2 regions of the Apilactobacillus pseudapinorum genome follow, and region 1 is predicted to be linked to the other one. Evidence: riboswitches for the same ligand, from Rfam matches in the RefSeq annotation. Region 1 holds a riboswitch; the other holds the start of a gene.
The links. A riboswitch is a leader RNA that binds a small molecule or an ion and turns the genes downstream of it on or off. The one in region 1 is predicted to bind lysine.

Region 1 (15,998 bases):
CAGCAAGGGTTAATCCAAGTAAACGAGTCTTTAAGCTCAACTTGTTGTTGGTCTTGTATCTACCAACTGGAGCCATGTCGTAACGTTTTGGATCAAAGAATCTAGTAGTTAATAGGCTACGAGAAGAGTCAGCAGTCTTAGGTTCACCAGGACGTAGACGTTCGTAGATGTCTTTTAGGGCTTCTTCAACACGTGAATCAGTTGTATCTTTGTGAACATCCTTTTCAAGAGTTAATGAAAGGCTGTCATTGCTACCTAAAATTTGAGTAATTTCATCGTCAGAGCCAAAACCTAAAGCACGTACTAATTCAGTAATTGGTAGCTTTCTAGTTCTATCAATACGTACGTAAGATAAGTTCTTTGCATCAGTTTCGAATTCCATCCATGCACCACGGTTAGGAATTACAGTAGTACCGTAACTGATACGGCCGTTCTTGTCTTCTTCTTTATGGAAGAAAACACCAGGAGAACGAACTAATTGTGAAACAATTACACGTTCTGCTCCATTGATAATAAAAGTACCTTGATCTGTCATTAATGGAAAATCACCAAAGAAAACATCTTGGGTCTTGATTTCACCAGTTTCATGATTAGTCAATTTTAATGTGATATGAAGTGGAGCTGAGTAGTTAGCCTCATGATCTCTTGCTTCATTAACAGTGTACTTAGGTTCTAATAGTTGGTAATCAACGAATTCTAAGGATAGTTTTCCTTGGAAATCATCAATTGGCATAATGCTGTTAAACATTTCACGCAAACCTTCATCTAAGAACCACTTGTATGAATCGGTTTGAATTTCAATTAAATTAGGTAAATCAAGAACTTCCTTGATTTGTGAGTAACTTCTACGAATACGGTGTTTACCATATTTAACTAAATGTCCTGCCAAGTTCTTCACCCCTCCAAAAAATTCTATGAAAATGAAATATTACAATTGTGTTACAATTGCACTTTTTTACTGATTTTTTCTAAAAATGAGCAAAAAAAAACCAAAACAAGCAATCTCGATTGACGCTTATTTTTGGTTGATATAGGCGCATCTGACGGACAATAGATCGCCGACACGCATTTCATTTCATAGTTATATACTCAGTATGATACTCTAAAAGAATAGTTAAGTCAATGCTTTGCATATAAAAAAGAGAGGGCTAAATCCTCTCTTTTTTTATGCGTGAACAGTTTCTTTTTTCGTAACTGTAATTTTTCCTTTGGAAGCTCCGATTGAAACTTCATCCCCTGGTTTAATTGAACCAGCAAGAATTTCTTCAGAAATTTTATCTTCAACATCATTTTGAAGCGCTCTTCTAATTGGACGCGCACCATATTCAGGATTAAAGCCATTCTTAGCAATCAATTCAATTGCAGCCGGCGTCATCTTGATGTTGATACCTAAATCATGAACTCTCTTCAACAAGTCGTTTGTCATTAACTTAACGATTTCTTGAACTTGTTTTTGGTTTAGTTCATGGAAAATAATTGTTTCATCAATTCGGTTTAAGAATTCTGGTCTGAAGAAACGTTTCATTTGTTCTTCAACAGTCTTCTTCATTAGCTTGTAGCTTTCATCGTCTTTATCTAATTCAGCACCGAAACCAACTGTCTTCTTATCACGAAGTGCGGCAGCACCTAAGTTAGAAGTCATAATTAGCACAGTGTTTCTGAAGTCAACGTGGCGACCCTTGGAATCAGTTAGGTATCCATCATCTAGCACTTGTAATAGCAAGTTGAAGACATCTGGATGGGCCTTTTCTACTTCATCAAATAAAACAACTGAGTATGGGTGTTGTCTTACCTTTTCAGTTAATTGGCCACCTTCTTCGTATCCAACGTATCCAGGAGCTGAACCAACCATTCGAGAAGCTGATTCCTTTTGCATGTATTCTGACATATCAATTCTGATAATATCGTCTTTTGAACCAAACATTTCTTCAGCTAAATCCTTAGCCAATTCAGTCTTACCAACACCCGTTGGTCCTAAGAAGATAAATGAACCAATTGGACGGTTAGGATCTTTAATTCCACTTCTTGCACGTCTGATTGCTCTAGATACTGCAGAGACAGCTTCGTTTTGACCAATAATCTTCTTATGCAAAATGCTTTCTAGGTTGACTAAACGCTTACTATCAGTCTTAGTCATCTTAGTAACAGGTACACCAGTCCATTCAGATACAACTTTAGCAACATCTTCACCAGTTTCTGAAATATTGTACTTGTGTTCTTTTTGGTCTTTTTCACGTTGGCTTGCAATCTTATCACGTTTTTCAGCTAATTCTTTTTGAGCTGCTTGTTCTTTTTCTCTTAAACTAACAGCATCTTCAAAACGTTGTTCTTCAATAGCACTTTCTAGTGCCTTACTGTAATCAGCGATTTGGTTTTGTAATTCATCCAATGGATCTTCATCGTCTAAATTATCAATCCTAATCATCGCTGCTGCTTCATCCATCAAATCAATCGCCTTATCAGGTAAGAAACGGTTACTAATGTAGCGAGATGATAAATCAACCGCTTGTTCAATGGCTTCATCAGTAATCTTAACTTGATGATGAGTTTCATACTTAGGACGAATTCCCTTTAGAATTTGAATTGCTTCATCTCTAGTTGGTTCTTCCACAGAAACAGTGGCGAAACGACGAGCTAAAGCGCCATCTTTTTCAATGTACTTTTGATATTCGTTCAATGTAGTGGCACCGATAGTTTGTAAGTCGCCTCGAGCTAATGCTGGTTTTAAAATGTTAGAAGCATCAATGGCTCCTTCAGCACCACCAGCGCCCATTAAGGTGTGTAATTCATCGATGAACAAAATGACGTTACCCACTGATTTAATTTCGCTGATAATCTTCATTAAACGTTTTTCGAATTCACCACGATACTTAGTTCCAGCAACTAAAGTTCCCATTTCAAGCATCATGACACGTTTGCTTTCCATATCTTCTGGTACTTGGCGGTTAGCAATCTTTAGCGCTAATCCTTCCACAACAGCAGTCTTACCAACCCCTGCTTCACCAACTAACACAGGGTTATTCTTAGTACGACGACTTAGAATTTGGACGACACGTTTGATAACGTCATCTCGACCAATTGTAGGATCGATTAACCCATCTTTAGCAGCCTTAGTTAAGTCGGTTGCTAATGAATCCAATGTTGGTGTAGTTCCGTTAGCCACTGATGGTTTGCCACCTGGCAATGGAATATTTTTCGCATTTGGGTTTGAATTTGGGTTTGATGAAAAGCCCATCTTACGTAATAGCACTTTTTTAATAAAGTTCATGTCTCTTACGTTCATGCTTTCCAAAATTCTAGTAGCGACAGTTTCTGGTGTATCTAAAATGGCGATTAATAAGTGTTCAGTCCCAATTCTAGCAGCACCATATTTCTTTGAAACTTGACCTGCAATAGTTAGCATTTGTTCTGTCTTTGGTGAATATGGCAAGTATGAATCTTGATCGTATTGATCTAGGTTACCATAACCAACTAAAATTTCGATTTCACCCTTGATATCTTCTTCATTAATATCGCATTGTTTTAATGCCGACTTTGCGATTCCGTTAGTTTCCATCGCTAAAGCTAGTAATAAATGTTCAGTTCCGATAGCCTGATGACCAAAAATTTTGGCTTGTTCTTGCGCTATAATTAAAACGTTTTTTGCACTAGGAGTAAAAATGTTATCCATGTTATGCCTCACTTTCTAGCTCTTGTATCTTAAATGATCTAAAATGGCGATCATTATGTTTGCTCTAATCTGATTTTCAAGTAATGTGTTACCGATTGCTAGAGTTTGTTTAGTTATAGATGCTAACACTAAATCAGCTTCATTGTCAGTAATTAGCTCATTTACTACTAAAGTATTTATTACTGCTTTAGCTTCCCTTTGAGTTAGGTCAGTGCCAATTGCATCTATTAACGTGTCTAGAATTTCAATATTATCTAATAATTTCACTTTTTCAATGCGGATGTAACCCCCGCCACCTCGTTTACTTTCTACGACGTATCCATTTTGGATAGTAAAACGAGTCTTAATCACATAATTAATCTGTGATGGTACAACATCAAAGTGACTGGCAATATCAGATCTACTAATCTCAACACGTTCATCTTCAGCAATCATTTCCTTTAGATATCTTTCGATAATATCGGAAATGTTTTTTCCTTGCATGTTACCACCCCAATTCTTTGACTAATCTTGACTATAATTATACGGAATTATAGTTGAAATGCAAAGATTTTTACCGAAAATAAAAAGAGAAAATGAATTAACATTTTCTCTTTTTTATCTATATTATCGGGAAGACAGGATTCGAACCTGCGACCCCCTGGTCCCAAACCAGGTGCTCTACCAAGCTGAGCTACTTCCCGAAATAAAAAAAATGCACCCAGTAGGAGTCGAACCTACAACCTTCTGATTCGTAGTCAGACACTCTATCCAGTTGCGCTATGGGTGCATAATAAATATTAAATTAAAAATAATGCCGAGGACCGGGATCGAACCGGTACGGTCATCACTGACCGCAGGATTTTAAGTCCTGTGCGTCTGCCAATTCCGCCACCCCGGCAGAAGTATGCAAAGCGGAAGACGGGATTCGAACCCGCGACCCCCAGCATGGCAAGCTGATGTTCTACCACTGAACTACTTCCGCATAAATGCCGACTAGATGATTCGAACACCCGACCTCTTCATTACTAGTGAAGCGCTCTAGCCAACTGAGCTAAGTCGGCAGCATTTTTGCAAATAATGCAATGCGGGCGAAGGGATTCGAACCCCCACTTCCATAAGGAAACTAGAACCTAAATCTAGCGCGTCTGCCAGTTCCGCCACGCCCGCATGGTAAATATTAAATTGTATATGGCATTGAGCCAATGAGCCGTGGCAGGTTCGAACTGCCGACCCTCTGATTAAAAGTCAGATGCTCTACCGGCTGAGCTAACGGCTCAATGGAGGATACAGGGCTCGAACCTGTGACCTCCTGCTTGTAAGGCAGATGCTCTCCCAACTGAGCTAATCCTCCATGAGGTCAATCAAGTTATCTCTTAAGAAGACAACTATTAAATATTATCATTTAAAGCAATTCATGTCAAGAAAAATTTTAAATATTTTACTTTGCATTGCTATTGGTAAGCCGTTTAATAACTCAACAAAAAATATTATATCGAAAAATGCATTCCTCGTCTACCTTTTTTTGCAAAAAATGACTATTAATTCATTTTTGATCTTTTTTACTAGCATCTCCTCATATAATATCAGCTTATTTTTATATATAAAGAACCGCCTAAGAGAATATCTTAGGCGGTTCTTTATTGTTTTAAATAGTATTAATCTTCTTTGGCAATAGTAGTACGACCACCCATGTATGGTTGTAGTACCTTTGGAATACTGATTGAACCGTCTTCATTTTGGAAGTTTTCCAAAATAGCAGCAACAGTTCTACCAACGGCTAATCCTGAACCATTTAATGTGTGAACGAATTGAAGTTTACCATTTTCATCTCTGTATTGGATGTGAGCACGACGAGCTTGGAAATCAGTAGTGTTTGAACAACTTGAAATTTCACGGTAACGACCTTGAGCAGGCATCCAAACTTCAATATCATGTGTCATAGCAGCAGTGAAACTCATATCACTAGTAGTTAAAGTAATTACGTGGTATGGAATTTCTAGCATATCTAGTAATTCTTCGGCATGAGCAGTAATGCTTTCTAGTGCATCCCATGAATCTTCTGGTTTAGTGAATTGTACCATTTCTACCTTATTAAATTGATGCAAACGAATTAAACCTCTGGTATCACGTCCAGCACTTCCTGCTTCAGATCTAAATGCTGGTGAAAGTGCAGTAAACTTAACAGGTAACTTCTCAGCATCCATTACTTCATCTCTGTAGTAATTTACTAATGGAACTTCGGCTGTTGGAATCATAGTTAAATCACTATCTGCGATTTCGAAACCAGCCTTAGTTTCTTTAAACTTAGGAAATTGTCCAGTTCCAAACATTGAGTCTGAGTTAACCATGTATGGAGGAAGGACTTCCTTGTAACCAGCTTTAGCGTTTTGATCCAAGTAGAAGTTGTAGATGGCACGTTCTAATTGTGCTCCTGCTCCCATGTAGTAAACAAAACGGCTACCAGCAACTTTAGCACTAGCTTCGAAGTCTAAAATTCCTAAGTCTTCACCGATTTCCCAGTGGTTCTTAGGTTGGAAGTCAAACTTACGTGGTTCACCATGTTTTCTTAATTCCACAGCACCTTCTTCAGTTAAACTGATTGGGACTTCATCTGCTGGAATATTTGGTAAGTGGGCAGCTAAATCTTGTTGATCTTGTTGAACCTTTTCTAGTTCAGCATCTAAATCTTTAACTTCCTTACCAACTTGTTGCATTTCTTCAATAGCTGAAGTAGCATCTTCTTTGTTACGCTTTGCTTCGGCAATTTTCTTTGAAACATCATTTTTCTTCGCTTTTAGGCTTTCACTCTTCACAATAAGTTCACGACGCTTTTCATCGTAACCTAATAGTTCATCGATAGTTTCAGCTTTAACATTTCTAGTAGCTAACTTTTCTTTTACCCAATCTGCGTTTTGACGAATCATTTTCATATCTAACATAATACATACCTCCTGAAAATAAAAAAGAAGACCTCCATCCATTGGGACGAAGGTCTTCTTTTCGCGGTACCACCCAAGTTCTTAGCATAAGCTAAACACTCGTATGGTGATAACGGTCACTAACCGTGTAGCATTACCTACCCGCTTTTTCGTATGCTGGAATTTCGACTTGTAATTCGCACCAACCATTACATCTCTTAAGTGTCTACTTAAAACATACATTGCGTTTATTTGTTGACTTAATAGTATTACAAAAGTTTTAAATTAGCAACTACTTTAATTGTAATTCTGCAATTTTTTCATCAATTTGTTTTAATACTTTCGCTAAATCATCTTCGCTTTCAATGAAGTCTAACTTATCGCCGTCGATTTCCATCTTTGGTGATAAGTCATAGTTAGCATACCAATCATCATATCTTTGGTTTAAATCTTTGTAGTAATCATAAAGTTCTGGATCCTTATCCACTTGTTCGTAACTACGACCACGTTTTTGAATACGTTTTAACATTGTTTCAAAAGAAATGTTGATGTGGATTAATAAATCCGGATTTTTTTGATTAGGTGAACCTGGAATTTCTTCCATCATATTATCTAACAATGAGTCGTAGATATCGGCTTCAGTGGAAGTGGCACGTTGCATGTCCGCATTCAGACGAAATAATAATGAATCTTCATAGATTGAACGATCCATAACGCTTAACTTTTCATGTTGTGCCTTTTCAATGTTGTTTAAACGAGTATTTAAAAAGTAGATTTGTAGTAAAAATGCATACTTCTTAGGGTCTTTATAAAATAAAGGTAGAATTTCGTTGTCATCAACAGATTCATAGTAACCAGTTGATCCTAAGTGTTCTGACAATAATTTAGTTAAAGAGGTCTTTCCCGCTCCAATTGTTCCAGCAAGTACAATCATATTAGTCTCCTTAAGTTGAGTTTCATCTATATATTATTTTAATACATCAGACTATTTTTGAATACGACAATCTCGCGGGAAAATAAAAAAGATGCTAATTCTTAGCATCTTTTAATCTTATTTTTCTTGTTCTCTTAAATCTGATGGCGCAACATCAACTTCGTCTAACGGAATTAGATGAGTCTTGTTCTTAATCTTGTAACCAATGTATAGGATTAATACAAGTGGAACTGAAATGTAAGTAATTCCAATTTGTTCCCAATCTAAATTCGCAAATGAAGTTAAGTTTTGACCACAGATAACTAGAATACATAGAATCAAAGTAATGATTGGTCCAATTGGGAACCATGTTGCAGAGTACTTCAATTCATCTAGACTATGACCTTGCTTGATGAATGCTCGTCTGAAACGGTAATGTGAAATTGCAATTCCGACCCAAGCAATGAATCCAGTTAAACCAGAAGCAGCCACTAACCATAGGTAGATTTGTGGTCCTTCGATACTAGTGATAAATGTGAATAATGCAATCACAGTAGTAACTAATAATGCCCCAACCGGGATTCCGCGACGGTTAGTTTTACCCATAATCTTAGGCGCGAAACCTTGGTGAGCCATTGAGTATAACATTCTAGTTGATGCATACATACCTGAGTTAGCTGATGAAATAACAGAAGTTAAGATAACAGCGTTCATCACAGACGCAGCGGCAGCCAATCCAGCACGCTTGAAGACAATTGTGAATGGACTGATTGCAACATCAGTAGCACTTGAACCTAATAAATCAGGACTAGTGTAAGGAATAATTGCTCCAATAACAAAAATAGCAAGAATGTAGAATAAAATGATTCTCCAGAAAACATCACGAATTGCTAGTGGAACAGCTTTTCTGGGATTATCTGATTCACCAGCAGTAATTCCAACTAATTCAGTTCCTTGGAATGAGAAACCAGCCACAACGAACACTGCTAGGATCATTGGAAGACCACCAACAAATGGTGCCTTCTTAAATGTAAAGTTAGATAGACCAACGAAGTGACCACCCATGATACCGAAAATAGTTAAAATACCGACACCTAGAAAAATAAAGATAGTTACCACTTTAATAATGGACATCCAAAATTCTGTTTCCCCGAATGACTTAACCGATAGTGCATTGATAGCTAATATCAATACCAAAGTAGCGGCACTAAAAATCCAACTTGGGAAATGTGGTAACCAGAACTTTACAACTAGGGCTGCGGTACTAATATCAACCGCAACAGTAATTGCCCAGTTAAACCAATAGTTCCAACCCATCGCAAAACCAAGCGCAGGATCAACGTACTTACCGGCATAGGCAGCAAATGAACCTGAAATTGGTGTATTAGTTGCCATTTCACCTAAACTAGTCATTAAAAAGTAAACCATTAATCCCATTAATAAATATGCAACTAATGCTCCACCCGGTCCAGCTTGACTAATTACTGAACCTGAGGCAACAAAAAGACCAGTTCCGATTGAACCCCCTAAGGCAATCATTGAAACATGGCGGGTCTTTAAACCTCTCTTCACTGTGTTATCTGAATTTTGACTCATTGACTTCACCCTCTTTTATTATTTCTAAGAGGTACTAATGATAAATAACTAAAAAAGTCCCTTCCTGCAAAACGCAAGAAGAGACCACATAATCAGTAACTTTAATTATCGATCATAAAAGCACTCCGTGATAAATTATCACGACAGTCCCTAGTCTATTAAACTAGAGCCCAACGCACAATCCATAAAGTGATTGCTTGTTTCGGCAGTCTTTCCCTTTCACTAATCTTCATCACTGCTTTATCAGCTCAGATTAGCTACTCTTGTTAGCTGCGCCTCTTCTTAGATTTATGAAAATAATTATATCCTAAGATATCCCCAATTACAACATGATTATTTTAATTTTTGTGAATAAACTAAATTATCATCGTACTTATCCACCTGTGTAAAACCTAATTTTAATAGTAAATGTTGTGATGCGATATTATTAACATCAACGGTGGCTTCTACTATTGACACCCCATCCATTTCCTGATCTAGCACCCATTGTAATGCATAGGTCATATATCCACGTTGTTGATAACTTGTGTTGATAAAATATCCTAGTTCGACATTTTCAAAATCAGGTTCAAAGTTATCCCCAATTTCTGGGAAAATGTTAATAAGTCCCACTAATCTGTGGGTATCTTTTAGCCTAATTGCGTACGTTTTATTTGTATCATTTTCGGATTCAAATAACATTTTAGCTTTTTGTTCATCTTCTACCGGTTCAAACCCGGTCTTTTGAGCCATCACTGAATCACTCATCATTTCAAAATAGGCAGGAAAGTCAGTATCATATAATTCTGTTACTTCTATTTCTTTATTCACATTTTTATCCACACTTATTGCTCCTTGCGTTAAAATATAGTTAATTATTTTTAGTAAACGAGGTCCATTCATGAAAATTATTCGAGAATCAATCCGCGAAAACTCAAGTGCATTTCTTCAAGGATATCTTAAATCTGCAGATGTGCAAACTAATCAATATAAATATCCAGCAGTAATTATTGTCCCTGGTGGATCTTATACCCATATCTCACTACAACAAGCCGAAAACTTTGCCCTTAATTTCTCCGCGCAAGGTTATCAAAGTTTCTATTTAAGATATACCTTTGAACACGAAGCATTACCATTAATGCCTAATCCGCTAGTCGAACTAGCCAACAGCATTAAATTCATTAAAGAACATGCCAATGAATATAACGTTGATACCAGCCGCATTGTTATCGCTGGTTTCTCCATCGGTGGCCACATCTGCAGTCTCTATAATAACTTTTACCATGAACAATGGCTAATGGATTATGCACATGTGGATAATTCAGATATTTTAAAACCCAATGCAGTTATCCTCAGCTACCCTGTAATTAACTTACACGACGGTTTTCCCAAAGACTCTGAAAGCATCTTAAATTGGGTCAATGATGACCGACAAATTGAAGCTAATAAATACGTTAGCAAGAAAAACGCACCTACTTTCATCTGGCATACCGCTGACGATCCATTCGTCCCAGTGCAAAACGCATTGAAATATTCAATTAGTTTAAATGAAGTCGGTGTGGATAACGAATTACATATTTTCCATCACGGTCCTCACGGAATGGGATTAGCCAACTCTACAACATCATGGAATGATGATTCAAATAACGAACGCGTTGCAACTTGGTTTAACCTAGCAATTACTTGGTTAGCTGAAATTTGGCAAAATAAAAAGAACTGATAATATCAGTTCTTTTTTATTTTATAAGTATGAATGTAAAACGGGACGCCAATTTTTCTTCAATCTTGGTGCGTATTTTACATAGAAAATTTCTGAAATTTGAACCCATGTGTAAGCAATTAATACTGCTCCAATGGTATCTGTTGGGTAATGCGCATTTAGGTATACTCTAGACATCATTACCATTAGTAAGAAAATAACAGATAGAATTTGAATTGCAATTCTCCATCTATCACTCTTCATTACCGGAATAATGATGATCCAAATGATACTGATAACAATAAAGATTCCTAATACGTGACCTGATGGGAAACTAAAACCAGTATCTGAAGCACTGTGTAATGCTGGTCTAGCTCTTCTCACAATTTCTTTGAAGACGAAACCAACTATATCCCCACCAATAATAGTAAAGATTGCCCAAAGCGCTTGTAGCTTGAACTTAAAGCCCCACATAAAAAATGCCATGATTAATACGTAAATAATATCAAATTTAGGACTGGCCAATGTAGTACTTAAGTGCATTAAAGCATCCTTAATTCCTCCATCAGACTTTTGGATTGCTCCAATCATTACTGAATCTAAAAATCTTAAATACCCTGAATCAATCATTACAGATAGAGTCACAATTAGTGATAGTACTGCTCCACCGAAGATTCTAAAACCACGGGTATAATCTTTATCGATGATCATAATCGCATCGATCCTCCCTAATCACTTTTAAAATTATTATAACATATTTCCAGAGCCTAAAATAATTAAGAATTGCTTTATTAAGTGCAATGATTCTAATAATTGTTATAATATTAAATGATTTTAATTTTTTAGGAGGAAAATATTTTGATTGAAACAGCCGTACTAATGATCATCATCGGTATCATTGCCGGTATTGGTGGTGCTATTTTAGGACTTGGTGGTGGAATTATCGTTACCCCCGTCCTAACACTCTTCTTCCACATGGACATTAAATACGCAATAGGCGCTAGTATCATCGTAGTTATTGCTACTAGTTCTGGTTCAACCATTGCTTATTTAAAGGATGAAGTTTTAAATTTGCGTGTCGCAATGTTCTTAGAAATTGCTACTACCATTGGTGCTTTATCTGGTGCTTTACTTACTGGCGTGTTAGAGCCTAAATACCTTTACATATTATTTGGACTTTTGCTATTATTCTCTGGTTTCAACATGGTTAAAAAACTATTAAACAAAAGTAAGTCAAATCTAAGTACTAAAGATGATAAACTAGCTGAAAAGCTTCGTTTAAACTCTTCATACTATGATAAGTCAGAAAAGAAACAAATTGATTATAAAGTAGAAAACATCCCCGGTGGACTATCAGTAATGTTTGGTGCCGGCCTAGCTTCTGGTTTATTAGGAATTGGTTCTGGTGCATTTAAAGTTATCGCCATGGATACTTTCATGAAGATGCCTTTAAAACCATCAAGTGCTACTAGTAACTTAATGATGGGAGTTACCGCTGCAGCTTCTGCAACAGTCTACTTCTTCAACGGATCAATCCTACCTCAAGTCGCAGTTCCACTAGCATTAGGAATTTTAGGTGGTGCTACTGTTGGTTCCAGAATTATGCAAGTGTTACCAGCAAAATGGATTAGAATGATTTTCGTTCCAATCATTGTCTACATTGGTTTCAACATGCTAATCAACGGTTTTAAAGGATTCTAGGAGGTAAATTATGAATAAAGAACAACCTGCAACTAAAGAAGAAATGGGTCGTATCGAATTAGTAATTGGTAAGATTCTTCGTGTCGGTGTTATTATCTCCGCAACCATCATGATTCTTGGTTTACTATTATTTTTAATTACTGGTAAGTCCGGTTATCCTACCAATGTCTTTCCTACTAAGTTCCATGATATTTTTACTGGAATTGCCCACGTTAAACCATATGCGATTATGATGCTTGGAATCTTTTGCTTGATTCTAACTCCAGTATTACGAGTAATCGTATCTATCTATTCTTTCTACAAAGAAAAAGACATGCTATATGTCTGGATTACCACTTTCGTGTTAATCGTCTTAATCATTAGTTTCTTCTTCGGATAAAACAAAATAAAAAGAGCAATGAGAATTATCTCATTGCTCTTTTTTCTTTCATGTAAGCTTTAAAACGATTATATAATTGGTTTAAGAATTCAGAAAATAGGAAACCAGAAGCAATTCCTCCAGCAATAAAAATCACCTGAATTAAATTTGCTTTGGCTAATGCGTAGTTTCCAATCGCCAAACACTTCATAACTTGATATGCTTGTCCTCCTGGCACCAATGGCACTAGCGCTGGAATATTGAAAATAATAACCGGCATCTTTTTATATCTTGATGCGAAGATACTCAAAAAACCGACTGTAAAAGTTCCTAAGATATCGGCAAAAAGATAACTATTAAGGTGCACATCAACAATATGATAAACTAACCAGCCACAAAGACTTACGATTCCGGCAACGTTAAGTGCTTTTCTAGGTAGATTAATTAAAATTCCAAAACCAATAGTCGCAAAGTAAACGCATAAAATATTTATTATTAATGGAAAAATGATTATCACCCCAAAATTTTAATCGCCATCGACACACCGAAACCTAATGCACAGGCACTCATAATGGCTTCGATTCCTCGAGATGGTCCAGACACTAAGTTTCCTGATAAGACATCGCGGACCGCATTTGTAATTGGTACCCCTGGTACCAATGGCATTAGTCCTCCGATGATTAAGTCATCAGCAGATATCGCAATCTTTGCACGAATTAAAAAGATTGATACGAATCCAATACAGATTGCGGCAATGAATTCATTTAAAAATCGAATATTAGTGTACTTATCGGTTAGTGAGTAAACAAACCACCCTAACATCCCCACAATTCCAGCTGCCCAGAAATCGTAATAGTTACTTCTAAAGACAATTTCTAGCGTCGAACTAACCATAAAGGCACCAATTAATTGCAACCAGAAAGGAAATGGCAGGATATCTTTATCGATTCTTTTTAAGCGACGGTAAAATTCGCCCAATGAAATTTTCTTATTGGCGAACTGGCGAGAATAGTCATTAACTGTCGACACCTTTTCTAAGTCAAAAGTACGCTTATCAATTGCGGTTACTTGCGCTCCCATATCTGGACTCCCCGACATGATAATCCCTGTAAGCGTAACATACGATCGTGCTTCTTTCGCGCCAGCATTAATTGAAATACGGTCAATTGTGTCAGTCACTCTGACCATTTCAGAACCATTTTCAATCATTATCTTTCCAGCTAGTAAACAGGTCTCAACTAATAACTTACTTTTTTGTCTTTCGTTCAACCATCTCACCTCTCTTTAAGCGTAATTTTTTTTATTATAACATTTAACGATTAGAATAAAACAGCCCATTTCGGCGTGAAGCCAGCAAAAAACTCGTCTTAAAACGAGTTTTTAATTTATTGATTAAAGAAGACCTTTTTAATTTTTATTCCAAAATTATAGAAATCGCCTTCGAAACCAATATATTTATCTTTATATTTACCCGCAAAGTAAAATAGTTTGCCTGAACCTTGATCATCAGTAATCCCGGTTAATTGATGGTCATGATTATCCCGAATATATTGATATACGGCATCATTTTCCGCAACTTTTCTTAATTCAGTTTTATTTCTAGTTAATTGGTTAAATTGTTGTGCAGCATAAAAACTAGATTGGCGATACATCCAAAAGGCAAACACCGCAATCATAACTACTACCACTGCGACAATCACTGATATAATTTTCTTCATTTTGATACCATCTTCTTTATGTATGAATTATTTAATCATTAGTTTATCACTTGTAATCAACCATGTAAAAAAGGACTGAATTTTTCAATTCAGCCCTTTACTTTATTCTGCAACTTTACGAATAAACACGTAATGTGATGCTTTATAACTAATATCACTTTCTTGATTATCAGTTAGGTTTTGCACCGTTACCGGTCCTTCAAATGGCGAATGCTTAATCACCTTTAATTTATCACCAATATCCAATTGGATATCACCTAGATAAGTTAATAGGTCATGGTTATCGATAAAACGATCAACAACCACCATTTCACCATCTTCAGCATCATTTAATAGTCGATGACTATCTTCTTTGTAATGTCCCGACATGTTAGGAATTACTCCACCATGCGGACAATGTGATGGTTCATTTAACTTTTCATACATTGATTCTAGCAAATGTCCACTTGTGACATGTTCTAGAACTTCAGCTTCCTTATCCACATCAGGGAGTGGATAACCTAATTCGTTTACTAAGAAACTTTCCCAAATACGGTGTTTTCTAACTAGCACTTCTGCTAATTTGATTCCGTCTTCGGTTAAACATACCCCAGCATATGGTTCGTGTTCTACTAAACCTTCATCTAGTAACTTATTCACCATTTCGGTTACAGATCCAGGTGCGATATCTAAGCTAATCGCGATGCGTTTATTGGATACCTTTTCCTTGGTTCCACCTAGTTCAAAAATAATTTTTAAATAGTCCTCTTTTTTTGGGGTCATCTCTATATCTATGTCTCCTAAATAAAATCTACTAAAGAGTATCTTACAACTTTAATATCTATTTTACCATTTTTATTTCTTTTTTTTGAAGAAAATTATATAATTACGACGAGATATTGAATATTGATATCTACGATACGAAAGTGAGGCATTTTTATGGGAGAGAAGTTGTACCATTTTAGTGAACTTAGCGAACAGGCCAAAGTTACTAGTATCAAAGCATTTAGTAAGTTTTATGTCATCTGCTATCGCAGTGAAAACATGGAGATTTTAAGTCAGGTTCCTGACCAATCCATGCTATGGCAAATCAATCAGGAGGTATATCGTAACAAGTATGAGTCGGTAGAACATGCTGCTAAAGATACGATCATCTATTGTAGTCATAGTTATGAAAAACTACTAAATGAAATAGATATGCGATATCTTGCTAACGGTAGCACAGAGTTCCCTTGGGAATTGTGGTACCAGCAAAAATACGCCGCTTTACCACACGGCGTGTAATTAAAAAGACGTTTTTCCAATTACAAAAAACGCTTTTCCGAATTGGAAAAGCGTCTTTTTTTATTCTATATCAGTTTTAGTATCGAAATATAAATCTTCTTTAGTTCCTCGTTTTACTTCTGCTTGCAGCGTAACGTGTTCGATACCATATTTATCGTGCAATAATTTCGAAACTGGATCATAAATCTTTTCAGCTTCAGA
Region 2 (15,998 bases), on a different contig from region 1:
GTATCAACATTTGGTTGCGCGTTAGTAGAGTTGTTCGAACTGTTATCGCCAGTAGTTTGCGAATTAGTTTGGTTCGAAGAACTGCTATTATCCCCCGGTGTATATGTATTGTTGGTAGTACTACTTGTATCAGTGCTTGTTGCTGTCGCAGACGGGTTAGATGCATCCGCCTTGGCTGCATTCACATTAGTCATCGCAATCAAGAACGTCATGCTAATTAAAAACAAGCTCATTTTATAAACTGACTTCTTCATTAATGTTTCCCCCAATGGAATTGATAAGATTAATTATAATCTAATAATCACATTAAATTTATTAAGAATTCTTAATTGATATTAAGGAATCTTAAGAGAAATTAGACATGTTATAGGAGTAATATAATATTGTTATAACTACTAGGGGGACTTACTATGCTAAGACTAAATAAGATTTGGTTTGCGGTTTTGGTAGTTGCATCATTTGGAACTGTTTCACTACTACATAATGTTGATGCATCTGCACATGTTTACCAAAATCCCAAACAATATTATCAAATTTCTGATAAACAAATTGAACCGGTGGGGAAGGTTGGTTATACCGTTAAAGTCGGTTACGAAGGAATCAAGACTTTAAAGATTATGCGTCGTTTAGGTATTAACATGGGACCAATTGGTACTGGTCACTATGAATACAACTATGCTACTAAACTAGCGGTGGAAAACTTCCAACGTAAGCACAATCTAAAAGTCACTGGTAACGTAGACGTTAAAACCTGGGTTAAACTAGGTTTCAAGAAGAGTGACTTCTACGATATCGATAAATACGTTGCTCCACTAGGTGCTAAGATCACTCAAGGTAACAAAGCCCACATTGAAGCAGCTATTAAAGAAGCATATAAGTACTTAGGTAATCCATACATTTATGGTGCATCTTCAAGTCCTAAGTATGGTAACGATTGTTCTGGTTTAGTGGTTCAAGCTCTATATGCTGGTGGAATTAATCCTGCGCCAGTTAGTGCGATCCAACATGCACATCCTGGCAACGAATGGAACTCACGTCGTCTATGGGCTTCTAAGAAATTTAAGTTTGTTCCATTTAGCCAAAGAAAACGTGGAGATTTAATTTTCTACTACCAACCAGGCACTAAAACTATTTGGCACGTGGCATTATACTTAGGTAATGACAAGATGATTGAAAGTTGGCCACCACGTGTGCAAATTTCAAGCATCTACGCACGTTCAACTCACACTGGATACGTTGCTAGACCTTGGGTTGCAAAATAATATAAAACAAAAACAGCTGTATTCATAGGGCTGTTTTTTATTTTGGTATAATTAGACCTGATGAATAGGGGAGGGGAAAATTCCTCCAAAAAAGAAGAGGTCGAATATGAAACCAGTACTAATTATCATCCGTGGTAACCAATCCAGCGGTAAAACAACATTAGCTGCTAAACTCCAAGAACAACTTGGCATCAATAAAACATTATTAATTCAACCATCTGCAGATGATGACACTCAAACCATGACTAAGTTAGCGCAATATGGTCAAAAGCGTTTTGAATACGTCATCATTGAAGGCCAACTACCTAAAGATATTTATGCAGAATCAATTAAGAACGTTATTAAAATGTTTGGCGAACAAACTTTAGTTTATTATTTAAATCTAACGTTAGACCAAACGATTCAATTGGACCAACAAAGGGATGATTCGTATGGTAGAGAACGATTAGTAGAACAATTTCAACCATATGATCAAATTGATGAATTAGAAAAACAACTAGATGAATTGGATATTAATGAAAAAATTAATCGAATAATTGAAGATATCAATAAATTACCATTATTTTAAGATGTTGATACGATGGCATTTAGCGAACAAATAATTAATTTCTTATTAAAATTTACATTATTTGGTTATAAACACTTGCTTATTTATACTAAATATTTTATATTATCACTTGTGTTTTTCTGAATCGTCATATATAATAAGAACAGTTGTTCGCATAAGGCGATCAGTTAACTCATATTTATTGATATTAGGGAGACCTCTCATCTCTCTAAAATTATCTCTTATCTCTCTCAAAAAAGACCGCTCTCTCTCAAGATGGTCTTTTTTATTTTACATACAATAAGTTTGAACCCTAACTGGTATAATGGTATTGTTAGACAATCATTAAATTATGATTATAAAAATGCAATAAACTTTATCAAAAGGGGGTCTGTGGATGATAATCTTCAAACAAGACAGTGTCGTCAGAAAGCTCTTTTATTCGGGTGTGCTTAATGGCATTGGCACGACTTTATTTAATATTGTGTTTGTTATCTATGCAAGTCACACACCGAATGCCAAGATTGCGATTTCAGCAGTCGGTATTATTTCAACAATTCCGTTTTTACTGAATTTCTTATTGGGTTTCTTTGCCGATAAGGTTAGTCGTAAGTTTAAAGGGTTAATTAATGTTAGAGTTGCACAAATTCTTCTATATTTATTCCTATCAATGTTCATTAACATTGAAAAGAACTGGTTAGTCTTCGGGTTAGTTTTACTAATTAACGTCATGAGTGACATGCTGGGGACGTTTAGTTCATACATGCAGTTACCAATTCTAAAGAAACACGTTTCGTCTGATGATTTAGCGAAGGTGCGCGGGGTGCAAAGTGGAATTTCTCAAACCTTGGATTTGATTGGTGGTCCAATCGGTGCCTTCATCCTGACTTTAATTCATTTTAACTTTGCTGTCTTCGCATTGATCAATGCCTTTTCATTTTTCCTATCACTGATAGTCTTACATAATATTAAGGTTAATGAACCAAAACCTAAGAAGACTAGTACGGAATCTTTTTATGCCTTTAACAAGGATAATTTTGAAAGCATCAAAGAAAACTTTAAGTACATAATTAAGATTAAACAGTTGAAACACTTTTTAATCATCTTTACTGCTTTTAATTTAATTGGCGCATTACAAACCACATTGCTAAGTATTACGATTTTAGGTAATCATGCGCTAACATTGTTTAATTTTGGATTTACGGTTGCAGCTGTTGATACGATTGAGGTTTTAGGAATGATTATGGGATCAGTGATTCCATTTAACCGATTCTATGCTATGACAATTGAACATAACTTAATTTTTGAAATGATGATGTTCTTTATCATTCCGTTATCAATAGTTGCTTTGCCAAACGTATACCTATTATTAGTATTAATCTTTTTAAGTGGTTATTTTGCTGGGATTTCTAATCCAAAAATTGACGCTTTTATCATTAAAAATTTACCGGAAGATAAAGTTGGTGGAGGAATGGGCGCTTTCTACACGATTGTGACTTTTGGTTTACCAATTGGTTCGGCGATTGCCGGGGTGTTAGCAGCTGGATTATCAACTATATCTGGGTGGTTTGCATTAATGTTAATGTCTGCTATCAGTATTGGATATTTGGTGGTATTATCTATTAAGTATTCATCCAATGTGTAAAAGGAGTCATCAACAATGGAAACAAAAAAATTCGAGAAAAACATTTTGATTTACAGTGCAGTCGCAATTGTCATTTTTGCTTTAATCACATGGACACTTACTGATAATCAATTTAACCTCGCGATATCAATAAGACCAATTAATTTCTACTATAAACTGGTACCAATGGCGTTTTTAATAATTTATTACACTGTTGCATCACTTTTTAAAAGTAAAGCGCTAAGCGTCATAGTGTACACAATTTACTTATCAGTTGTTGGTTTTAATTTATTCGCTCTTATTTTTAGCCTGATTTCAGCTAATTTCTTATTGGCGTTAGTATATTTGCTTTTGATTGTGGCGTTTTTTATGGTCAATTTCTACTATATTAAGAGCAATAATCAGATCATTAATGACAACGTTAATAATCATGGAGATTACTTGAAGAGTTGGCTACACAGTATTTACCAAAATGTGATTACTAATAAACGGCTAGTAGTTTCAATTGTGGTGTACTACGTAATCAACAGTATCTTAAATAATCCAAAATAAAAAAGCACGTCAGTGCTTTTTTATTTTTATCTATTAATAGGATGACTAGCAACTAGTGCTTTAACTTGTTCGCGGGCGTCATTTAATAGGGCGTCATCACTAGGGTTATTTAATACTTTGATAATGATTTCAGCGACTTCTTCAGCGTCACTTTCATCGAAGTTACGACTGGTAATAGTAGGAGTTCCGATACGGATTCCTTCCATAGTATTACCGTCTTCTAGTGGTAATAGTTCCTTGTTAGTGGCGATGCCGACACTGTAAAGTAATTCGGCAGCTTGATGACCAGTTAGACCGGTTTGGTTTAAATCTAAAGTCATTTCATGATTTTCTGTATTTCCAGAAACAACGCGGATCTTGTCATCTTGGTTGAAGATGGCAGCCATTGCTTGAGCATTCTTAATGACGTCAATTGCGTATTGATGGAATGATGGTTGAAGTGCTTCGCCTAATGCTACCGCTTTAGCAGCAATAACGTGTTCTAAGGCACCACTTTGTGAGATTGGGAAAACGGCGTAGTCTAGTTTTTCCGCGTATTTGGCTTTAGCTAGAATTAGTCCACCACGAGGGCCACGTAAAGTTTTGTGAGTGGTTGAAGTTACTACGTCAGCGACTTCAACTGGATTAGGATGCACACCAGCAGCGACTAAACCAGCGATGTGGGCCATATCGACCATTAGAATGGCACCAACTTCATCAGCGATTTTTCTGAATTCAGTCCAATCGATCACGTGGCTGTATGCGGAAGCACCAGCGATGATTAACTTAGGTTGGACTTCTAAGGCGATTTCACGAATTTTTTCGAAGTCCAGTAATTCAGTTTCTGGATCCACACCGTAAAAATGTGATTCGTATAGTTGACCGGAAAAGTTATGTTTTTGACCGTGGGTAAAGTGACCACCAGCGTGTTCACTCATTGCTAAAATCTTGTCGCCGGGTTCTAGGAAAGCAGCGTAAACCGCTTGGTTAGCTTGGCTTCCTGAGTGGGGATGTACGTTGGCGTATTCAGCATTGAATAGTTCTTCGGCACGACGTTTCGCAATCTTGTCAATTTCATCAATTGCTTCGTTTCCGGTATAGACACGTTTGTCGGGATAACCTACCGCATATTTATTGGTTAACACAGAGCCTTGGGCGGCGCAAACTGCTTGTGATGCGATGTTTTCTGATGCGATTAATTCAATCACATTGTCTTGACGTTGATGTTCTTGTTGAATGGCGTTAAAAATCTCTGGATCTTCTTTTGAAAAATCATACATAATTTGATACTCCTTTAGTAATAAAAAACGCCCCTGTACTTTCGTACAAGGGCGTTTCAACACTGTTCCACCTTATTTTATATCAAGCTCACACTTGATACCTCTGGTTCTTAATGCGCATTAAGATTTCGATTCAATTGATATAGCTTGACTGCCTTCATTCAAGAACTAGGTATCTCGTTGCACTAAATCAGATACTCGCTTAACTAGTTGATTTGAATTACTACTTTCAAGTTGCAATTAGAATATATCAAAAAATTTAGACTGTCAAACTATTTTTTGCATTAATCTGGAATTCTGTTTTGGAAACGGTGGTAAAAACTCCATGCAATGATGATGAAGAAGACGGGTCCAAATAGTGTCCAGAATGCGGTTTGGAAGTCATTTTGTAATAGTGGTTGTAGGGTGGTAAAAATAATTGAAAAACTTAATGCTAAAATTGTCACGATAGAAGTAATCCAAGTTGACCACTTATTCTTGTAAAAGACGAAATTATCACTAGTTTGGGTGATGTGCTTCTTAAATACTGGGAATGCGACAACCAAGAATAGGTATGGCACTGCTGTTGTCATGTTGTTCATGTCAGTTAAGATAGTGTAGAAAGTTTGGGCACTTGATCCACCGAAGGAAATACCAGCAATGATTAAGACAATGACGAAACATTGTGCCCAAAGAGCATTGGCAGGGACGTTGAAACGGTTAATCTTAGTTAAACGACTTGGCCATAGTTCCTTTGGTGAACCTTCGATAAATGACTTGATTGGTGCATATGTTAGGAAAATAAATTCCCCAGCGTAACTTAGGAATCCAGTTAAACTAGTGATACGAGTTACCCATTGACCAACTATTAGTGATTGCGCAACGCTTAAGTGTAAGAAGTTGTGACCGAAGACGTAACCTAAGTTAGTTAATAATGCAAAACGGACGTTACCTAAGTTAACGTTTGAACCGCTTAAAGTATGTAGCCAATTAGTACTAATTCCACATAGTAAAATACCAACTAAGTATCCAACAGTCATGATTACAGTTGCAATCACCACGGCACGTGGGAAAGTCTTCTTAGGGTTCTTAGTGTTGTCGGTAATACTACCTAATGTTTCCATACCAGCATATGCAAAGATTGCGTAAACTAGGAATGAAAATACAGCAATTGGTGATTGGAATGCAGGGTTTGGTGAGTGAATTAATGCATGGGCAGTAACTGGTTCAGCAAAGTGACCATGGTTAGCTGCTAAAACAAAAATTGATAGTAAAATGAAAATTGCCATATCGAAAATTCCGATAAGTCCACTGAAGTAAGATAGGCTCGCGATTGACTTCATACCGTGGTTTGCTAACCAAGTTACGATTACAATCACGATAATACCTAAAATCCCAACAGTTGCGGTTGAATCCAGTGAACCGATGTGCCAGCTACCAGTAGTATCATGTCCTGAAATAGTAACGGCTAGTGGAATCCACATTGTAGTTAACATGAAAACTAAAGTGATGATCCATCCGGCTAACCAAGTAAAACTACCGATGAATGCCCACTTTTTACCGATACAATTTTCAAGCCAGGAATAAATTCCACCGTGAGCATCCTTGTATGATGAACCAAATTCAGCGAACATCATACTAGTAGGAATGAAGAATAGCACTGCTCCTAATACATACCAGAGAATACTTGAGTATCCCATTTGATAAAATGCTGTTTGCGAATTTGAAATTCCAAAAATGGTTGAAAAGATAATTAAAACCAATCCCATCGTTGAAATCTTCTTGTTGACTGAAACCTTATCCATAAAAATCATTCTCCTCTCAAAAGAAGAGTGCTAAGGTAAAGAAAAAGGCCACCAATTGATTGTTGTTATCAAAAGGGGGCCTACTCAATAAGAAAGGACTATTCGAATTAGAATAGTCCTTTTAAAATTATTATCGTGTTAAATTTCTCTACGTATAATCTTAAAAGCACCCCGTGAATATCTCCATTCACGACAGTCCCTAGCTTATTCAACTAGGACCCAACAAGTTAGTTTTTTAGGAAACTAATTGTTTCGGCAAATGTCCCTTTAACTTAGTATCAACACCACCTAAATGGCTCTCCTAAGCTACTCTTAACATCTGCGCCTCTTCCTTAGATAAATTATTAAGTTATTTACACTTTAACGCTAAATAAAAAAATTGTAAACAAAAAATTATAGATTCATTAATTATTGTTGTGATTTTCCTGTTCACGACGGGAAATTTGTTCTCTCATTTGTTGGTTTTGAGCTTTTAGACGATTAACCATTTGTTCTGTTTGTTGCGTTTGTAAATCCATTTCACGACTTGCGCGTTTTCTTTCGTCGCGATCAAAATATAAACTAAATAGCCAAGCGACGAAAAGGCAGGTGAAGACAATTGCAAAGCCAATTCCGACAAGGACAAACATTAAAACAATTGCAAAAATGATTAAACCCATAACTTAAAACCCCTTATATATGTATTATTAAAAAGTAATTATACACCTAATATAATTACTTTTTAATTAAATTATTTATGACGAGGATATTGGTGTTCAATTTCATAAACTACTTCGGGGTCGTCACCAGTACGCATATCTTGATTTAAGTCATCAATTGATTGCATTTCGTGATCTGATAATTCGAAGTCGAATAAGTCGCCATTTTCCAAGATTCGTTCAGGAGTGCTGGACTTTGGAATAATCGCGACACCGTTTTGTAGATGCCATCTTAATATGACTTGAGCGACTGACTTACCATGTGCTTTAGCGATCGCTTGAATTGTTTCATCGTGCAAAGTGGCTCCACGGCCCATAGGACTCCATGCTTGGGTCACGATTTGTTCTTCGTTATTGGCAGCCAACATTGATTTTTGACTTAGGTAGGGATGCACTTCGATTTGGTTAACGGCTGGCATTTCAGTTGCTTGGGTCTTTAATAAATCCAAATGAGTTTGGTGATAATTACTTACCCCAATTGACTTCACTTTTCCTGCTTTTTTGGCATCTTCAAAGGCACGCCAAGTTTCAAAGAAGTGGCTACGGACAGGCCAGTGCACCAACAATAAATCAATGTAATCAGTTTGGAGATTAGCTAATGATTCATCAATCGCATCTAAAGTGGATTGATAACCTTGTTTTGGTTCTGGTATTTTTGTGGTGATAAATATTTCATTTCTGTTAATTTGTAGCTTTTTAATTGAATTTCCTAGTAGATGTTCATTATTATAGAATTGGGCAGTATCAAATAATCGATAACCAGCCTTAAACGCTGCATCAATGGCAGCGTCCATACTATCTTGATCAGCTAATTTGTAGGTTCCAAATCCTAAAATAGGCATTTGGTTACCGTCATTTAGTTTAATGGTATCTGAAATTGAGTTAGGCATATAAAAGGCCTCCTTTTTAGTTTAACCATCCTTATGATAGTTCATTAAAAGCCGATAAATCAAATTTTTTACATCTAAAAGGGGTGTTGATATTGCAATCTAAAATCGATAGCCAAAAGGGCTTAACCGAAGAACAAGCAAAACGTTTGTATAACCAAGGTTTGCATAATATTAAGCGCACTGGTTTTACTAAAACGATTCCGCAAATTTTAAAAACGAATACGTTCACGTTATTCAACTTGATTAACATCGTCTTAGCTGCGATGGTCTTTTATACTGGCGATTACAAAAACCTTTTGTTTTTAGTGATTGCGATTTCCAACACCGTCATTGGTAGTATTCAAGAAATTCGTTCGAAATTACAATTAGATAAGATGGCGATTTTATCTGAAGGTTTAATTCGGGTAGTCAGAGATGGTCATACCAAAGAGATAAAACCGGATCAAATCGTCCTAGGCGACGTCTTATTAATCGGTCATGGTGACCAAATTCCTATTGATGGAAAAGTCTTAACATCCGAATCACTTCAAGTTGATGAATCTCAAATCACTGGTGAAACTAATTCAATCGAAAAGCAACACGGTGATGCGATTACATCAGGAAGTTTTGTTATTAGTGGAAGCGCCCGCATCGTGGCGACTGAAGTCGGTGATGAAACATTCGTTAACCGAATGGAATCTGAAGTGACACGTACTCATAAAGATTCTGATAGTAAGATGTTGAAAACCATCAACAAGATTATTAAATGGCTTACCTTTGTGATCGTGCCATTGGGGGCATTACTACTAGTTACCAAATTAGCTCGTGGTGACGACATCAATAAAGCTTTGCTAGGAACGGTTGCGGCGATGATTGGAATGATTCCAGAAGGATTGGTTCTATTATCATCAGTCACTCTAGCTGTGTCGGCTGCTAAACTAGCTCGTCATAAGGTCTTAGTTAGAGCATTGCCAGCGATTGAAACTCTAGCCCGTGTTGATACGATTTGTTTGGATAAGACCGGAACTATTACTACTGGTAAGCTTCAATTTGAAAAAATCTTACCACTTCAAAATCATTCAGAAGCCGCATTAAAACAAACTCTGGGTCGCATCGTATACGCGTTTGAAGACGATAACGAAACTTCGACTTCGATTAAAAAGGCGATTGATGACCCTGAATTAACCTTAAGTAGTAAATTCCCATTCTCATCAGAAACAAAGTGGAGTGGAGTCGAAACTGACGATGGTAATTTTGTTATGGGAGCACCTCAATTTATTGTTCCTGAAATGGATGAATCAACCCAAAAGACAATCGATGAATATGCGAACCAAGGTTACCGTGTCTTAGCGTTAGTCCAAAGTCATCGTTCGTTGAAAGAACCATTGGATGATGTTGAATTATTAGGTTTAATTTTAATCAGTGATGAAATTCGCCCGGATGCAGCAACTACCCTTGATTACTTTAAGCAACAAGGTGTTGCTTTACGTGTAATTTCAGGGGATGATCCTAAAACGGTTAGTGCGATTGCGCGACGAGTGGGCTTAGATCACAGTGACCGCTTTGTTGACATGACAACTGTTGAATTTGATGCTGACTATCAAGAATTGGTGCAACGATACGTGGTCTTTGGTCGAGTAACGCCACAACAAAAGAAACGTTTGATTCGTGCTTACCAATTAAATGGTAATACCGTTGCCATGACAGGTGACGGGGTTAACGATATGTTAGCAATGAAACAAGCGAACTGTGGAATTGCGATGGCATCCGGTAGTGAAAGCACAAAGGGAATTGCGGATTTTGTAATGATTAATTCTAACTTTGCTGCGATGATTGATGTTTTAGCAGAAGGACGTCGTGTTATCAATAACATCGGAAGTGTCGCTTCATTGTATTTAATTAAGACAATGTTCTCGTTGTCACTTTCGATTCTATTTATGTTTAGTATTCATAGTTATCCGTTCCAACCTATTCAATTGACACCAATCAATACCTTTATGGTGGGATTACCATCATTCTTATTGGCATTAGCCCCTAACTATCAAAGAGTAACTAACCAGTTTAGTTCCAAGATTTATAAAGTCGCATTACCAGCTGCGATTACTATCGTGGGATATGTGGTCTTGATTATCTACATTGGAAAAGCTTTCGACTTTAATTATATTCAACGAGCTACAATTAGTGTGTTGGTAACCGGATGCGTGTACTGGATTGCTTTATTTAAAGCATCTCGTCCATTGAATAATGTTAAGATTTCAATTATCGCACCATCGATTGTTATCTTTGCGGCGATATTCTTATTCTTCCCTAAGGCGTTTTCATTAGTTGACGTCTTTACGATGCCAATTATTATTCCAGCATCAATTGTGGTGGTAACTGCTGTTCCAGTCTTTATCTTGATTTCTTCAATTGTTCACCGTGTGTTAGTTAAAATGAACCCAGAAAAATTTAGCGATGCTATTTAAGCTAGTTTTTTATACTAGTTGATGTGATATAATTACGTTAACGGGGTGATCGAATGAACAGCAAGTACACTAAATGGCAAAATCAAATGAAAGAAGTAACCCTCCCTAAGTGGGAAGAACTTCCTAAGTTTGATTTATACATGGATCAACTAGTGGCTGTCGTAAATGAAGCTATCGGACCATTAGGGATGGATACAGTCACTAAGTCAATGGTAAATAATTACGTAAAAAATAAGGCGACATTTGCGCCAGTAAAGAAAAAATATCAAACTGTCCATGTGGCAGATATTATTATTATCAGTTTATTAAAACCAGTTTTCTCAATTAAGGATATTCGACAAGGAATTGATGAAGTTACCAAACAACAATTTCCCAAGCAAGCCTACGATGAATTTATCGAAATGCTAGTGCAAAGATTGCACCATATTGCTGATGGCGAACAAGTCCAGCATGATGGGACAGATATCGAAAACTTATTGAGTGCTATTGCGGACACGATTGTGAACCGTTTGATTGCTAATGAAATTTTCGCTGATATGACACATGAATAATAAAAAAACGTCCTACAAGTTGTAGGGCGTTTTTTGTATCGAATTAAATCTAAATCAGCTAAAATAGAAATAAATCACAGGGGGATGTTTTGATGGAAACTTTAGAAGAATTACGTACATATGTGAAATCACAACTACAAGATGATACCACCGGACATGATTTTGCCCACATTGAACGAGTTGTGTCATTAGCTGAAATAATTGCGGAACAAACAGATGGTGTGAATGAAAAGATTGTCATTACCGCTGCATACTTACATGATGTGATTGATGATAAACTTGTTGACGATGTCGATAAGCAAGAAGCATCAGTCCAAACAAAACTAAAGAGTCTTGCTTACACTGATACTGAAATTGATGCGGTGATGGATATCATCACCCACATGTCATATAGTGCTAATTTGGTTCATCAATATGCTCTATCAATTGATGGTCAAATCGTCCAAGATGCGGATCGACTAGACGCAATTGGCGCCATCGGCGTCGCTCGCGCTATGTATTTTGGGGGTCACTTTGGCGATACCATTTATGACCCCGCTCAAACACCTCGCCAGAATATGGACAAAAGCGAATACCGTAAACATACAACGGTAATTAATCACTTTTATGAGAAGTTATTTAAATTGCCAAACTTAATGAATACAAATGCTGCGAAGAAAATCGCAACTAATCGTCAGAAGTTCATGCAGGAATTTGTTAATGAGTTTATAGACGAATGGCGAGGCATTCATTAATAGTTACGGATTATTTAACGATATCCACGAATTTTCCGTTAACTAATTTAACTAAATCGTTAGCGTCTAATTCAACGGAACGACCAACTTGGCCTGATGAGACTAAAATTTGACCCTGTCTTTGAGCTTCGTTGTCGATATAAATAGGGTAGTGGAATTTTTCATAAATTCCGATTGGTGTGTTTGCACCATGTACATAACCGGTGGTCTTTAAAAGATCCTTTAAAGGCACCATATTCACTTTTTTATTGCCAGATTCCTTGGCTAATTTCTTTTCATCTAAATGTTGATCCAATGGCACCACGCCGACGACAGGACCAGTCGTTTTACCTTCTAAAACTAAAGTCTTGTAGATGGTATGTTGATCTGTATCTGCTTCGACTTCTAATTGCGCCACGTTATTTTCGTCATGAGTGGCGAACTGGTGTTGGATATAAGAAATGTTATTTTTATCAAGAATTTGTTCCACTAATGTCTTGTGGACCTTTGCTTTCTTTTTGCCCATTTCAAAATCACCTCGGTATTCATTTTAGCATAGATTTTACAATGTTCTCATGGTAAGATATAACATATTAAAAATGGTATATATAAAAACAGATATATTATGAGGTGAACAAATGAATTGGTTATTAATATTAGTTACGTTTTTAGGAGTTAATTTAGATTTTTTCTTTATCTTACTTCTACTATTGAAGAAATATAATTTAAAGTCAGTAATGATGGGATATTTATTAGGACTATGGACTTTATTGATTTTAAGCTTTAGTGTCGGTCAAATCTTAGATCAATTCTTACCAGAATGGTTGTTAGGATTGTTAGGATTGCTTCCAATTTACATGGCATTAAAAGATGAGGATGAAGAAGCAAAAGAAGTTAATCATAAATCACCAGTCGTGATTACGTTAATTACTTACTTATCAGTCTGTGCTGGTTGTAACTTGTCGTTATTCTTACCAGTTTTATCAACTATTAGTGCTGTACAAATTATCGAAGTGATAGTTGTTTTGACTGTATTATCACTACTTATTATTTTATTAATTAAGGCGATTGGTAATATTCAATCAATTAACGACTTAATGGAAAAATACGGTGAAATTTTAACCAAGGTCGTGTATATTGGTGTCGGAATTTATGTATTATTCGATAGTGGATTGATTACACATGTGATTAGTTGGTTTTAGGAGATGATAAGATGGCAATGGCAAAACAAGAAGTAATCGCTGAAGTCGCAAAGATTTATAAAGTCTTAAGCAACGAAAGACGAATTCGGATTGTGACTTGTTTAATGGAAGCTTCAGAACCCATCAGTGTTAATTCCATTTGCGAACTAACCGATTTAGAACAACCGGTAGTTTCTAAGCAATTAAATTTATTGCATCAATATCAAATTGTTTGCAAAGAAAAACAAGGCAACAAGGTGTTGTATACCGTTGATGATCCACACATCGTGGAGATGATTGCGGACATGATTAATCACGTCAAACACGAGTTGGTGGGCAAGCCCCATCCAAAGAATCTTTTCTAGGGATGTATAACTACTTTTATAAATCTGTTATACTGATTTTTAGAAAAAATACACAAGGAGAATGCAATGGCTGATTTAGTTTACCGAAGAGTGCTGGCCGATTTAAAGCAAAAGATAATCGACAACCAGTTTGAAAATAAGCGCTTACCAGATGAGCGAACTTTAAGTGAATCATATAATGTAAGCCGTAGTTCGGTAAAACGAGCACTGAAAGAATTGGCTGATGATGGCATTATCTTTAAAAAACGTGGTTCCGGTACATTTATTAATCCTTTATATATGAAGAATAAAACCATTTTTCATTATGAAGGTTCTAACTTAGGGATTACTGACAGTATGAAAAGTCAGGGGAAAGTGCCTAAGATTAAGCTACTTAGTTTTAATGTCATTCCTGCTAGCAAAGAAATTCAACAAGATTTATTCTTAGCTGAAGGCGACTTCGTATATGAAATTCAACGTCTACGTTTGTTTGATGACAAACCATTTATGATTGAAACTGGTTATATTCCAATTAAGATTGCGCCGGAATTAACCAAAGAGATTGTAGAACAATCCATTTTCAATTACGTTGAAGATACAATTCACAAAAGTGTCACGCGATCATTTTTATCAATTTTGGCGAGTCCATCGAATGAACAAGACCAAAAATTATTAAATCTAAAACCAACTGAACCAGTTGGGGTAATGGAAGGGATTTTCTTCCTAGATGACGGGACTCCATTTGAGGTTTCCAACATGCGTTTACACTATCAATATCTACGTTACAACACGTTTGTGATGGTTTAAAAAATAATATCAAAAAAGTTATGAAAATCATTGGACTATTATGGAAAAATCGTTCATAATAATGTCGTTATGATAATGGTGAAATTACGATAATATAATTGGACCGTATCAATTTGTAAAAAGGTTGACTTTTTATGAAAAATCTTTATTATATTCATTGTAATTAAAATTATCGGGTGTAGTCTGATAATTTTTCCATTATTAATTTCAATAGTTTTTATTTTAAAAGGAGTGTTAATTAATGGCTCAAGATTTCGATTCCAAGCAATACTTGGAAGAATTAGATAAATACTGGCGTACTGCTAACTACTTATCAGTAGGTCAACTATATCTAAAAGATAACCCATTATTAAAGAGAGAATTAACATCAGAAGATGTTAAAGTTAAGCCTATCGGTCACTGGGGTACTATCGTATCTCAAAACTTTATTTACGCACATTTAAACCGTGCTATCAACAAGTATGACCTAAACATGTTCTACATTGAAGGTTCAGGTCACGGTGGCCAAGTTATGGTATCTAACTCATACATTGATGGTAGTTACTCAGACATTTACCCAAACATCTCACAAGATGAAAAGGGTATGGCTAAATTATTCAAACAATTCTCATTCCCTGGTGGAGTTGCATCACATGCTGCCCCTGAAACTCCAGGTTCAATTCATGAAGGTGGAGAATTAGGTTACTCACTAGCCCACGGTGTTGGTGCTATCTTCGATAACCCTGATGTAATTGCCGCTGTTGAAATTGGTGATGGTGAATTAGAAACTGGTCCTCTAGCTGCAAGTTGGTTCTCAGACAAGTTTATCAACCCAGTTACTGATGGTGCCGTTCTACCTATCATTAACTTAAACGGTTTCAAGATCTCAAACCCAACTATCATGTCACGTATGTCAGACCAAGAAATTACTGACTACTTCAAGGGTATGGGCTGGAAGGCTTACTTCGTTGAAAACGAAGCTGACTTCGATGATCACATGGCTTACCACGAAAAGATGGCTAAAGTTATGGACGAAGCTGTTGAAGAAATTCAAGAAATTCAAAAGAATGCACGTAACAACGAAACTGCTGAAACTGCTACAGAACCAGTTTGGCCAGTACTTGTTGTTAGAACTCCAAAGGGTTGGACTGGTCCTAAGTTTGACTTAGACGGTAACCCAATTGAAAACTCATTCCGTGCTCACCAAATCCCAGTTGATGTTTCATCAGACAAGATGGAACACGCTGACTTAATCGTTGACTGGTTGAAGTCATACAAACCAGAAGAACTATTCAACGATGATGGTACTATCAAGGAAGACATTAAAGCTCTAGCACCTAAGGGTGACAGAAGAATGTCAGTT

Region 2: it holds a riboswitch for lysine, as region 1 does, so the genes downstream of both, yjeM (glutamate/gamma-aminobutyrate family transporter YjeM) here and ABWU86_RS01875 (amino acid permease) in region 1, are expected to answer to the same signal.

The regions. Positions count from the first base shown of each region.
Region 1 is NZ_BAABVU010000012.1:82,246-98,243, forward strand. It holds gene rpoB (DNA-directed RNA polymerase subunit beta) at 1-889, opposite strand, end outside; gene ABWU86_RS01815 (ATP-dependent Clp protease ATP-binding subunit) at 1,166-3,670, opposite strand; gene ABWU86_RS01820 (CtsR family transcriptional regulator) at 3,686-4,153, opposite strand; tRNA gene ABWU86_RS01825 (tRNA-Pro) at 4,280-4,353, opposite strand; tRNA gene ABWU86_RS01830 (tRNA-Arg) at 4,366-4,439, opposite strand; tRNA gene ABWU86_RS01835 (tRNA-Leu) at 4,465-4,550, opposite strand; tRNA gene ABWU86_RS01840 (tRNA-Gly) at 4,563-4,634, opposite strand; tRNA gene ABWU86_RS01845 (tRNA-Thr) at 4,640-4,713, opposite strand; tRNA gene ABWU86_RS01850 (tRNA-Leu) at 4,736-4,819, opposite strand; tRNA gene ABWU86_RS01855 (tRNA-Lys) at 4,856-4,928, opposite strand; tRNA gene ABWU86_RS01860 (tRNA-Val) at 4,931-5,003, opposite strand; gene serS (serine--tRNA ligase) at 5,308-6,591, opposite strand; gene ABWU86_RS01870 (deoxynucleoside kinase) at 6,863-7,504, opposite strand; gene ABWU86_RS01875 (amino acid permease) at 7,622-9,079, opposite strand; lysine riboswitch at 9,190-9,368, opposite strand; gene ABWU86_RS01880 (GNAT family N-acetyltransferase) at 9,413-9,901, opposite strand; gene ABWU86_RS01885 (lp_1002 family arylesterase) at 9,960-10,778, shown strand; gene ABWU86_RS01890 (phosphatase PAP2 family protein) at 10,800-11,468, opposite strand; gene ABWU86_RS01895 (sulfite exporter TauE/SafE family protein) at 11,616-12,458, shown strand; gene ABWU86_RS01900 (DUF1634 domain-containing protein) at 12,469-12,837, shown strand; gene ABWU86_RS01905 (threonine/serine exporter family protein) at 12,863-13,333, opposite strand; gene ABWU86_RS01910 (threonine/serine exporter family protein) at 13,330-14,094, opposite strand; gene ABWU86_RS01915 (hypothetical protein) at 14,202-14,534, opposite strand; gene ABWU86_RS01920 (metal-dependent transcriptional regulator) at 14,637-15,296, opposite strand; gene ABWU86_RS01925 (hypothetical protein) at 15,453-15,797, shown strand; gene ABWU86_RS01930 (cation diffusion facilitator family transporter) at 15,858-15,998, opposite strand, start outside.
Region 2 is NZ_BAABVU010000026.1:78,497-94,494, forward strand. It holds gene ABWU86_RS05505 (hypothetical protein) at 1-254, opposite strand, end outside; partial or broken gene ABWU86_RS05510 (C40 family peptidase) at 507-1,262, shown strand; gene ABWU86_RS05515 (P-loop NTPase family protein) at 1,369-1,830, shown strand; gene ABWU86_RS05520 (MFS transporter) at 2,207-3,454, shown strand; gene ABWU86_RS05525 (hypothetical protein) at 3,470-3,985, shown strand; gene ABWU86_RS05530 (serine hydroxymethyltransferase) at 4,012-5,244, opposite strand; gene yjeM (glutamate/gamma-aminobutyrate family transporter YjeM) at 5,529-7,028, opposite strand; lysine riboswitch at 7,185-7,366, opposite strand; gene ABWU86_RS05540 (hypothetical protein) at 7,433-7,687, opposite strand; gene ABWU86_RS05545 (aldo/keto reductase) at 7,759-8,616, opposite strand; gene ABWU86_RS05550 (HAD-IC family P-type ATPase) at 8,709-11,060, shown strand; gene ABWU86_RS05555 (DUF1836 domain-containing protein) at 11,114-11,611, shown strand; gene ABWU86_RS05560 (HD domain-containing protein) at 11,704-12,345, shown strand; gene ybaK (Cys-tRNA(Pro) deacylase) at 12,356-12,850, opposite strand; gene ABWU86_RS05570 (cadmium resistance transporter) at 12,963-13,526, shown strand; gene ABWU86_RS05575 (ArsR/SmtB family transcription factor) at 13,538-13,870, shown strand; gene ABWU86_RS05580 (GntR family transcriptional regulator) at 13,937-14,656, shown strand; gene ABWU86_RS05585 (phosphoketolase family protein) at 14,898-15,998, shown strand, end outside.